2 regions of the Arthrobacter sp. 08Y14 genome follow, and region 2 is predicted to be linked to the other one. Evidence: riboswitches for the same ligand, from Rfam matches in the RefSeq annotation. Region 2 holds a riboswitch; the other holds the start of a gene.
What was found. A riboswitch is a leader RNA that binds a small molecule or an ion and turns the genes downstream of it on or off. The one in region 2 is predicted to bind S-adenosylmethionine.

Region 1: another riboswitch for S-adenosylmethionine. It lies ahead of CXR03_RS03010 (hypothetical protein); the one in region 2 lies ahead of CXR03_RS08365 (ABC transporter substrate-binding protein).

The regions. Positions count from the first base shown of each region.
Region 1 covers NZ_PJIX01000001.1:641,142-646,959, reverse strand. The annotation lists gene CXR03_RS03025 (enoyl-CoA hydratase/isomerase family protein) at 1-576, shown strand, start outside; gene CXR03_RS03020 (3-hydroxyacyl-CoA dehydrogenase family protein) at 576-1,424, shown strand; gene CXR03_RS03015 (tyrosine-protein phosphatase) at 1,434-2,159, shown strand; gene CXR03_RS03010 (hypothetical protein) at 2,116-2,499, opposite strand; SAM riboswitch class IV at 2,515-2,652, opposite strand; gene CXR03_RS03005 (LLM class flavin-dependent oxidoreductase) at 2,711-3,736, opposite strand; gene CXR03_RS03000 (alpha/beta hydrolase) at 3,810-4,361, shown strand; gene CXR03_RS02995 (ATP-dependent DNA ligase) at 4,384-5,463, shown strand; gene CXR03_RS02990 (SGNH/GDSL hydrolase family protein) at 5,481-5,818, opposite strand, start outside.
Region 2 covers NZ_PJIX01000002.1:383,260-389,077, reverse strand. The annotation lists gene CXR03_RS08385 (VOC family protein) at 1-62, opposite strand, end outside; gene CXR03_RS08380 (hypothetical protein) at 108-395, shown strand; gene CXR03_RS08375 (MarR family winged helix-turn-helix transcriptional regulator) at 418-879, opposite strand; gene CXR03_RS08370 (MDR family MFS transporter) at 876-2,609, opposite strand; SAM riboswitch class I at 2,914-3,012, shown strand; gene CXR03_RS08365 (ABC transporter substrate-binding protein) at 3,117-4,772, shown strand; gene CXR03_RS08360 (ABC transporter permease) at 4,769-5,770, shown strand; gene CXR03_RS08355 (ABC transporter permease) at 5,767-5,818, shown strand, end outside.

The DNA.
Region 1 (5,818 bases), on a different contig from region 2:
AACGGGGTGTTTGCCTCCGGCGCGGACATTGCCCAGCTGCGCGAACGCCGCCGCGACGACGCCCTGCGAGGCATCAACTCCACCGTGTTTGCCCGGATCGCCAAACTGCCGATGCCCGTCATTGCGGCATTGGACGGCTACGCCCTGGGCGGCGGGGCGGAGCTGGCCTTCGCGGCGGACTTCCGGATTGGAACACCCCGCGTCAAGATCGGCAATCCGGAAACCTCGCTGGGGATCCTGGCAGCCGCCGGCGCCAGCTGGCGCCTGAAGGAACTGGTGGGCGAACCGCTGGCCAAGGAGATCCTGCTGGCCGGACGGGTGCTGAACGCCGAGGAAGCGCTGGCCGCGCACCTGGTCACCGAGCTCGCCGAACCGGAAGACCTGCTGGCCACCGCGCACGCGCTGGCGGACCGGATCGCCCGCCAGGACCCGCTGGCCGTCCGGCTCACCAAAACCGTGTTCGCAGCCCCGGCGGACGCCCACCCCGCCATCGACAATTTGGCGCAGGGGATTCTGTTTGAATCGCAGGCCAAGTTTGACCGCATGTCAGCATTCCTTGAGAGGAAGAAAAAGTAATGGCAGTTCCCTCGACGGTAGGAGTGCTCGGCGGCGGACGGATGGGCGCGGGCATTGCCCACGCTTTCTGCACGGCCGGAGCAACAGTAGTGGTGGTGGAGCGCGACGACGACGCCGCCTCCGCCGCTTATGACCGCGTCGCCGGCGCATTGGCCAAGAGCGTCGAGCGCGGCACCGTTTCCGAAAGCCTGGCCGACCTGACCGCGCGGCTGTCCGTTTCCACGAACTATGCGGCGTTCTCCGGTGCCGGGTTGGTGGTGGAGGCAGTGCCGGAGGATTTCGGACTGAAGGCAGCAGCCCTGGTTGCGGTCGAGGAGCAGCTGGGATCCGAGGCTTGGCTGGCGTCCAACACGTCTTCACTGTCCGTCTCCGGCCTGGCGGAAAAGCTGCAGCGCCCGGAGCGGTTTTGCGGGCTGCACTTTTTCAACCCGGTGCCCGCCTCCACCCTGATCGAGGTGGTGCTGGGCAAACAGACCTCCGGGGAGCTGGCCGAAGCCGCCGCCGCCTGGGCCCAGGACCTCGGCAAGACGCCCGTCGTCGTGAACGATGCCCCCGGCTTTGCCAGCTCCCGGCTGGGAGTGGCCATCGCGTTGGAAGCCATGCGCATGGTGGAGGAGGGCGTGGCCACGGCAGAGGATATCGATGCCGCCATGGTCCTGGGCTACAAGCACCCCACAGGTCCGCTGCGGACCACCGACATTGTGGGTCTGGACGTGCGCCTGGGCATTGCCGAGTATCTTGCCGAAACCCTTGGTCCGCGGTTTGAACCGCCGCAGATCCTCCGCGACAAGGTGGCGCGCGGCGAGCTCGGCCGGAAGTCCGGCAAGGGCTTCTTCGACTGGTCCTAGAAGGGCGTGATGGGCAACCGGGATGTGGAGTGGGAAGGCGCGGCGAATGCCCGTGACCTGGGCGGCATCCCGGTTGCCGGCGGCGGCTCCGTGGCACCCGGCCGGATCTTCCGGATGGGCCGGTCCGAATGGCTCACCGGGCGGGGCTGGGCGCAGGCCCGCGACGCCGGCGTCCGCACCGTCATCGACCTCCGCAACGACGTGGAGCAGGGCCGCCGGGACACCGACCCGGAAGTGAGCCCCGACGCCGCCGCAGGCATCACGTTCCTGACCCGGCCCACCCAGGAAGCGAACGATCCCGACTTCACCGCTTTGTGCGGCCCGTACATGGACTCGCCCAAGTGGTACCGGGAGAACCTGCGCCGCTGGCCGGAGAAGATCGCCGCCGTCGTTCAGGCCCTGGCAGACGCCGACGACGGCGCGGTGGTGATCCACTGCTCCGCCGGCCGGGACCGCACCGGGCTCGTCGCCATGCTGCTGCTCCAGCTGGCCGGGGCATCACCGGAGGCCATTGCCGACGACTATGAGGAGGCGGTCCGCGGCATTAATGCCTTCCACGCCACGCAGGTGCATCCGAGGGAAAAGCCGCTGACCTCCGAGCAGGAAGACGCGCGGGTGGCCGACGGACGGCGGGAACTGCTCCGCGCCCTGGACGGGCTGGACGCGGAACAGTACCTGCGCTCAGCTGGGCTTAGCCCCGCTGAGCTTGGGCGTCTTCGGAGTCGTTTGCGTTGAGCTGTTTACAGGGATGGACCCTTTCCGGCGTCGCCAAGTAGAAAAAAGAGCGCCGTGCGGGGCTGTCAAAGCCTCCGGGCACCAGCAGCGACGAATAGCGTGCGCACCACTGTACCTGGCCGTTGGAATGGGCCAGCGCCTGCGACAGGGAAGGCAGGTCGTGGAACCACATCAGCTGCTGCTCGCCGTCCACGACCAACTGGATCAGGTCCAGATCGAGATCGACGTAGGCCTGGGCATCCACCCAGTCATCGTAAACAGCCAGGCGCTTGCCGTGAATGAGGTGGACGTTGTGGCCGGGGGTGTAGCTGATGCAGCGGGCGCCACTGGAGATACTCACAGTGTGTTCCTTTACGGTTTGTCCTTGCCCGCACCGGTTGGCCGCGGGCCGCTTCGTCATCCGAACCACCCGCCGAACAATGGGGTTGGTGTGAGGCCAGTCGGAGCTTTTACGGACCCGGATTCCTCCGGGCGTTGGCCACCTCTCGTGAAGCTGACACCACCATAGCGCATGCCGGTGACAGCCGGGAACCGCCGCCGTGCCGGAGGCATCAGCGCCAGCCGGCCGCCGGCGCGACATGCTTCACGATGTTCTCCAGCAGCTGCACGTTGTAGTCCACGCCCAGCTGGTTGGGCACCGTCACCAGAAGCGTGTCCGCAGCCTGAACCGCGGCGTCCGCGGCAAGCTGGGCGGCAATGACATCAGGTTCGCCAATGTAGCTCTTGCCGAACCGGGCCAGACCGCCGTCGAGCCGCCCCACCTGGTCGCGTCCCTCGGCTTGGGCGCGCAGCCCAAAATACCGGCGGTCGGTGTCGGTCACCAGCGGAATGACGCTGCGGCTGACGGACACCCGCGCAGTCCCCTCATGTCCCGCATCGGCCCAGGCCTTGCGGAACACCGCAATCTGCTCGGCCTGGAGCTCATCGAAGGGAACTCCGGTATCCTCCGTCAGCAGGGTGGAGCTCATCAGGTTCATGCCCTGTTCGCCGGTCCACTTGGCCGTCGCCCGGGTTCCGGAACCCCACCAGATCCGTTCTGCGAGGCCGGGGGACTGCGGATCGATGGCCAGCGCGTCGGAACTGCCGGTCATCATCGGATCCGCGTTCGCCAGGCCTGCGCCGGCAATCGCCGCCCGGAACACCAGTGTGTGCTTGCGGGCCTCATCCGCATCGGTGCTGTCCCCGGTGGGAACGTAGCCAAATGCCTCATAGCCGCGCAGCGCGGGCTCGGGTGAACCTCGGCTCAGGCCCAGCTGAAGCCTGCCGCCGCTGATCAGATCCGTGGCCGCCGCTTCTTCGGCCATGTACAGCGGATTTTCGTAGCGCATATCGATCACCGCCGTGCCCAGTTCAAGCCGGTGAGTCCGTGCGGCCATGGCGGACAGCAGGGGGAACGGCGCAGCGAACTGCGGGGCGAAGTGGTGGACCCGAAGGAAGGCTCCGTCAATGCCAACTTCCTCGGCTGCCACCGCCGTTTCAACGGTCTGCAGCAGGGCGTCACGGGCGGTGCGGACAAAGGAACCCTGCACGTCGCGGTAATGTCCAAAGGACAGGAAACCGATCTTCTTCATGTTCATTGACAGCACCGGTTTCCGAGCAGATATTCCCGGCTGCCGGCTCCCCGGCACCACAGGATGAGAGGCGAACAGCATGCACCTGACCATGGTCCCGGGGATCGGCGGTTCCAATGATGAGCACTGGCAAAGCCGGTGGCAGGACGGTGCCGCGGACGTGTCCCGGATTTCGCCGTCGTCGTGGGATGACCCGAACCTGGAGAACTGGATGGACGCGCTCGACGACGCCGCCGGCTCCCGCGGCGGTGACACCATCCTCGTGGCCCACAGCCTGGGCTGCCTGGCCTCCGCCGAATGGCTGCTGCGCAACCCGAAACGCGCCCGGGGCGTGCTGCTGGTAGCCCCGCCGGATCCGGCCGAGCCGGCCTTCCCGGACACTGCCGGATCTTTCCGGGACCCGCGGTTGGAGCCGCTTCCGGTGCCCGGACTGATGGTTGCCAGCGAAAACGATCCCTACTGCACCCTCCCCGGAGCACGGCTGCTGGCCCAGGCCTGGGGTGTCCCCGTGATCGACGCCGGAGCACTGACCCACATCAATGATGAAAGCGGCATCGGGAACTGGCAGCAGGGCCGGGACCTGCTGACCGCGTTTGCCGCAGGGCTGGGCGTTTCCATTCCCCTCGGCTGAAAACCGGGTAAGAATGGGGTCCATGAAACTTCCGGTAATGCCGCCCGTAGCCCCCATGCTGGCCAAAGCCGTGACTGCACTGCCCGAGGGGGACTACTCCTACGAGCCCAAGTGGGACGGTTTCCGCTCCATCATTTTCCGGGACGGTGATGAGCTGGAAATCGGCAGCCGCAACGAAAAGCCGATGACCCGGTACTTTCCGGAACTGGTGGACGCGCTCAAGGCCAACCTTCCGCAGCGCTGCGTGGTGGACGGCGAAATTATCCTGATCAACGGTTCCGGGAAGCGGCTGGACTTTGAAGTCCTGCAGCAGCGCATCCATCCGGCGGCCAGCAGGGTGAAACTGCTGGCCGAACAAACACCGGCGGCTTTTGTTGCCTTTGACCTGCTGGCGCTGGATGACACCGGTTTCCTGGACCGGCCGTACGCGGAGCGCCGAAGCGCACTGGAAGCCGCGCTTGCCCACGCCGCCGCACCCGTTTATCTGACCAGTCGCACCACCGATCCAGGCACCGCGCAGCGCTGGTTCAGCGAGTTCGAGGGTGCCGGCCTGGACGGCATCGTGGCCAAACCCCTGACGGATCCCTACCAGCCGGGCAAGCGCACCATGGCGAAGTACAAGCACGAGCGGACCGCTGACTGCGTGCTGGCCGGCTTCCGGGTGCACAAATCCGGGCCGGACGCCGTTGGCTCGCTCCTGCTCGGCCTCTACAACGACGACGGCGAACTCACCAACGTGGGGGTGGCCGGCGCGTTCAGCATGGCCCGCCGGCGTGAACTGTTTGCTGAACTGCAGCCGCTGGTGTCGGATTCGGCAGACCACCCGTGGACCGCCGACAAACAGGACGCCGGAACGCGCACGCCCCGCAACTCCGAGGGCAGCCGCTGGAGCGGCGGCAAGGACCTGTCCTTTGTGCCGCTGCGGCCCGAGCGCGTGGTGGAGGTCAAATATGACCACATGGAGGGGGAGCGGTTCCGGCACACCGCCCAGTTTCTGCGCTGGCGGCCGGACCGCTCCCCGGACTCGTGCACCTACAGCCAGTTGGAGGAGCCGGTGAAGTTTGACCTGGCGGAAGTGCTGACCGCGCCGGCCGGGACGTAGTTCAGCCTGCCGCTCAGTCAGCCGCGTCCGCGACAGTGCCCCTTGCCTCCCTGGGCCAGCCGCTCCACGTCCACTGCGGCGGTAATGGCGGCGAAGTAGCCCTCGCTGTATCCGGTGGCCGTGGGATGCAGGGCAAAGGGGCCGTCCGCAAGGATCCAGGGGTCCGGTGAACCGATGCCGTGGCCGGCGAAGGCTTCGGTCACGTCCACGAAGGTGCCGTCGCCCACCTGACCGGCAACGACGGCGTTGAGCGCGTCTGTTCCGGCGTTGAACAGGTTCTGCGCCTCTACGCTGAGGATTCCCGGCGCAGCGGCCTCGAACAGGTGCGGATAACCGGCCACCACCAGTTCCGCCC
Region 2 (5,818 bases):
GTGGCAAGTGCCGCGGGATCAGGGCAGTCAATGACAGTGGTGGGAGTGCGTGCGATAGCCATGGCTGGAAACATATTCCCTCGGCCTGTATCTGGCAAGATGGAGCCATGAAGATATCCCGCGCCGACACAGCTGCCGACGAAGGCTTCTTTCCGTGGCCCCGTGAGGTGCCCGCGGAATGGATCCTGCGGGCACATCCGATCATCCTCATGGTGTCAGCGCTGGTGCTGTTCCATCAGTTTGCTCCCCTGCCGGCCAGCCCCATGGGCTTCATCAGCGAGTTCTTTGTGCTGAGCACCGCCTTCTCCATGCTGTCCTCCCGCAGCCGCAGGCGAAACCAGAATGCCAGGGGTCCTGAGGCGCCTCATACCGGGTCGGAGCGCCCCGCGGAATAGGAATGCCGCCCAGGGCGGAGCCTCAGCTCGCGTCTGCCAGCGTGCGGGGGCTGCGAAGCCGAGAGAGATAGCCGGCAAATTCATGCAGCTCTTCCGCCGACCAGTCATCCAGGATGTGGCTGTCCAGCATAATGCCGGTTTGGACAGCGCCCACCCGTTCCTCTGCGGCCGGTGTCAGGACCAGCACGCGGGCGCGGCCGTCCCGGGGGTCGGCCTGCACCTCAATCAGTCCCAGTTCCTCGAGCTGTCGTGACTGCCTGCTGATGACACTTTTGTCCACCATCAGCAGGTCTGCCGCCGCTCCGGAATGCAGCGGACCCTCACGCTTGAGCAGTTGCAGCATTTTGAGGCCAAACAGGGGCAGGGTCGGGTCGATGCCCTTGGCTGCGTCCCGCATGCGGCTGCGAACGGTTTCCGTGAGAAGACGCAGGTTTTCCTCAACCTCGTGCAGAGCCTTTGTCCGGCCCAGCTCCCGCGGTGTCACTTGGGCTGACTCTCCGGGTTGGCAGTCCTCACCGGTGAGACCGGATCCACCAGGGCCACGGCGCCCGTCGCCACGTCGGCCAGTGCAAGCTCGGCCGGTGAGGGACGCTCGTTCCGGGCCGCGGAATCCGCAGCGGTGTCGGATGCCTGGGTCTCCACCGCGGCGGAAGCTACGGCGATGCCGGCTGTTGCCGCAAGATCAGCGGTTGCGGCGGCCTTCTTCAGCTGTACGGCATTCTGGCGTCCAAGCTTGGCATTCGGAATGAAGATGACAGCCAGCAGCGTAATGACGGCCAGCGGAACGCTGTACAGGAAGACCGAGCCGACGCCGACGCCGTACGCACTTTCCACCAGCACGGCAATGGTGTCAGGCAGTTCGGAGACCTTGGGGATGGATCCGCTGCCCAGGGCCACGGCGGCCGCAGCCTGGTCAGCCGGGGCCAGCGCACCGATGCCGTCCTTGATTTCGGAGGCAACGATGGTCCCGAGCACCGAACCCAGCACGGAAACGCCCACGGTACCGCCGAGGCTGCGGAAGAAGGTCACCGCACTGGTGGCCACACCGAGGTTCTTCACCTCAATGGAGTTCTGGACCACGAGCACCAGGTTCTGCATCAGCATGCCCAGGCCAGCGCCCAGAACGGCCATGTAGATGCCGACCAGCACCAGGTTGGTGTCATAGGCCAGGGTGCTCAGCAGGATGGAACCCACCACGGTGAGCACACCGCCGGAAATCATGACGGCCTTCCACTTGCCGGTGCGGCTGATGATCGTTCCGAACAGCGTGGAGGAAACCAGCAGGCCGGCCATCATGGGGATGGTCAGCAGGCCGGACTCGGTGGGGGTGGCGCCGCGGGCCAGCTGCATGTACTGCGCAAGGAACACAGAAGTGCCGAACATGGACACGCCCACGGAAATGCTGGCCACGACGGAAAGGGTGAAGGTGCGGTTCTTGAACATGGACAGCGGAATGATCGGTTCCGGGGACTTGAATTCCACCAGCACGGCAGCGATCAGCAGCAAGGCGGATCCGGCGACCATGAGGAAGGAGGCCAGCGAGGCCCAGCCGAACTGGTTGCCGGCCAGGGTCACCCAGATCATCAGCAGCGACACGCCGCCGGCGATCAGGACAGCACCCAGGTAGTCGATGTGGACCTTGCGCTTGGCGTGCTGGGGCAGGTGCAGGGTCATCTGCAGCAGGATGATGGCAGCCACCGCCACCGGCAGGGCAATGAAGAAGTTCCAGCGCCAGCCGAAGGCGTCAGTGACAACGCCGCCCAGCAGCGGTCCGCCCACGGTGCCCAGCGCCATGACGGCACCAAAGAGTCCGGCGTACTTCCCGCGGTCGCGCGGGCTGATGATGTCAGCCATGATGATCTGGCTCAGCGCGGCGAGACCACCGGCACCCAGACCCTGCAGCACGCGGAAGACAATCAGCGTGCTGGTGTCCTGCGAGAAGCCGGCCAGTGCCGAGCCGAGCACAAAGATGCCCAGCGCGAGCTGGATCAGCAGCTTGCGGTTGAACAGGTCGGCAAACTTGCCCCACAGCGGCGTTGACACCGTTGTGGCCAGCAGTGTTCCCGTCACCACCCAGGTGTAGGCGGACTGGTTGCCGTCAAGGTCCGAGATGATCAGCGGCAGGGAGGTGGAAACCACCGTGCCCGCCAGAATCGAGACAAACATGCCAAGGAGCAGGCCGGAAAGGGATTCCAGCACCTGCTTGTGGGTCATGGTCCCGTCCGGGGAGGCGGTCCGCTTGGGCACCTTGGCCTTCTTCTCGGACTTTTTTTCGGGGGGACGTTCTGCGGGGGACATCGGGCTCCTGCTAGTAGTTGATTTAGATCAACTATATAAGTAATTGCCCTTAGTCAACTAATTTCGTGGCGCATCGCACACTCTTGGCCTGGACGCCCGGCCCCGGGTCCAGATGACACCGCCGTGAACCTCTGTGACCGCCGATGACGCACCGAGACGGCGCATGAGGTCAAAAACGGTCATCGCTGGCCCGGCCATGATCCATGGGCTAGCTTTTCCTTAACCATCCCGAGCGGCCGAGAGACCTGGATCGACGACGCCGCAGCAACCCTCCCCGCCCAGCAGCGGGGAACGGTGCTACTGCCAGGACCGATGGAGAAGCTGCGCGCTTTCGTTGGTCAGCTTCGCCCTGCCCCGGCACGGCGAAGCTGCCGCCGGCGAACCTGCGTCGCCCTCCGCCGGGCGATGATTCAGGAGCCTGACGTGAGCACAGCAAGACCTCTCAAACCCCATCCCCAGCTACCCCGCATCCTCGCCGTCCTCACGGCAGGGGCCATGCTCGCCACTGTGGTTTCAGGTTGCGGCGGGCCAGCCGCAGCCAGCGGCAGCGACACCTTTGTCTTTGCCACCGGCAAGGACATTTCGTGCCTGGATCCCCACGTGGACGGCGACATGCCGCAGGCATCCATCGCAGCGAATTACCTGGATTCGCTCGTTTCACAGGACAGCGGCGGCGCCATCCATCCGTGGCTCGCCACAGCGTGGTCAGTGTCCGGCGACGGTCTCACCTACACATTCACAGTGCGCGACGACGTCTGGTTCACCGACGGGACAAAACTCACCGCGGAAGCAGTGAAGGCAAACCTGGACCACATGGTGGATCCAAACACACAGTCCGGTACCGCAGGCGGTTACCTCAAACCCTACGAGTCCACGCAGGTAGTGGACCCGACCACCGCCGTCGTCACCCTGAACCGACCGTATGCGGCGTTCCTGGAGGTGCTCGCCCAGCCCTTCCTCGGCATCCAGTCACCCGCGGCCCTGAAGCGGCCGCAAGTGGAAAACTGCCACTCGCCCGTGGGCTCGGGACCATACAAGATCATGGACTACGTCCCGCAGTCCAAGGTCACCCTGGTCCGCAACGAAGACTACAACTCCGCTCCGCCCTTCGCGCAGCATGACGGCCCGGCACACATTGAGAAGATCGAATGGCGCATTGTGCCCGAAGACTCCACGAGGTACGGCCTGCTGCGGGCAGGCCAGGCGGACGCCCTGGACCTCATGCCCTCGGTCCATTTTGCCGAGGCGGAGGCGGACGCAAATGTGGAGCTGACCCTGCGTGACCGGCCCGGAAACCCTACCAACCTGATCCTCAACACCACCCGTGCGCCGTTTGACGATCTCAACGTCCGCAAGGCTTTCCTGCACAGCGCCCACGTGGACGCTGGCATCAACAGCGTCTACTTTGGCACCGTCACCCGGGCCGGCGGGCCGCTCAGCTCCACCACCGGCTTCTACTCCCCCGATTTTGAGCACGTCTATGACCCGGACCCCGCCGAAGCAGCGCGCCTGCTCGACGACGCCGGCTGGACGGAACACGACGCCGAAGGGTACCGGGTGAAAGACGGCGAGCGCCTGAGAGTTCATTTCCCGTACACCCCCGGCGCCTGGCCCGCTGCGCACCAGGCGTTGGTCACTCAAATCCAGGCGACAGCGAAGCAGGCCGGCTTCGAGGTGCTGATCGAGAACGGCGACGCAGCAACCGTGAGCGAACTGGGCAATACCTTCGAATACGACCTTCGCGCCGATTACTGGAACACCAACACCGCCGATGTGCTGCGCATTGTCTTCTCCTCGGAATACACCGAGTCCGCCGGCTTTGTAGCCAACGGGTCGGGGTTTCGGAATCCCGGGCTGGACTCGATCCTGAACGCGGCACTTGCCACCGACGATGCTGCCGTCCGGAAGGAGCTCTACCACCAGGCCCAGCAGATCGTCAGCGACCACGCCCTCCAGCTGCCGCTCTACAACCAGGCCAGCCAGGTGGCCCTGCGCAGCGACCGCTGGACAAACCTCACCCTTGAACCCAGCCTTTCCCTCCCCTACCTCTACGACGTCACGGCGGTGGATCCCCAATGAGCACCCAATCCCTTGATCCCCTCAACACGGCACCGCGCACAACGGTGTCCGGAGGCAGCACCGGCCGCATTGTCGCTAAGCGGACCGCCGGCAGCGTTTTTGTCCTCTGGGCGGCCGTCACCCTCACCTTCTTTGTCCTGCACCTCACGCCCGGCGATCCCGTAACAGCGATCCTCGGGGGTGCCGGATCCTCCCCGTCGCCCGAGACGGTGGCAGCGGTAAGGGCCCAGTACGGACTCGACCGGCCCGTTCTTCTGCAGTACCTCTCCTATCTGGGCAACCTGATCACCGGGGACTTTGGGGTGTCCTACATCTTCAAGGTTCCCGTGATCGAGATCATCGGTCCGCAGATCCTTCCCACCCTGCAGCTCGCCGGACTGGCGCTGGCCTTCGCCTGGGTCATCGCCCTGGCATTCACGCTCCTCACGGTGGGCCGCGGACGCGTGCTCGACGGCGTCGGCCGGACCCTGGAGGTGTTCTTCGCTTCCCTTCCCCCGTTCTGGGTGGGCATCATGCTTGCGGTCCTCTTCGCCGTCATCCTGGGCTGGTTCCCGGTGGCCGGAGACGACGGCTTCCGCTCGCTCGTCCTGCCGGCGCTTTCACTGGCCATCCCCCTGTCCGGGTTCATCGCCCAGGTCACCCGGTCCTCCTTCGAAGAAGCCCTGGCCCAGCCGTTCATCCTCAGCGCCCGTGCCAGGGGGCTGAGCGACGCCGCCGTGCGGCTGACGCATGCCCTGCGGCACGCCATCCTGCCCGGCCTCACGCTGTCCGCGTGGGCAGTGGGCTCACTGGTGAGTTCCGCCGTCGTCGCCGAGATCATTTTTGCCCGGGCCGGGCTGGGGCGTTCCCTCGTGGACGCCATCATCAACCGCGATATGCCGGTAACCCTGGCCGTGGTGTTCATCATTGCCGCCGTCTACATCCTCGTGAACCTCGCCGTGGATCTCCTCTACCGCGCGGTGGATCCCCGCACCAACCCGACAGGAAGTGCAGCATGACCACGATTGCCAGACCCGCCTCAACTGTGCAAAAGCCCGCCGGCCCGC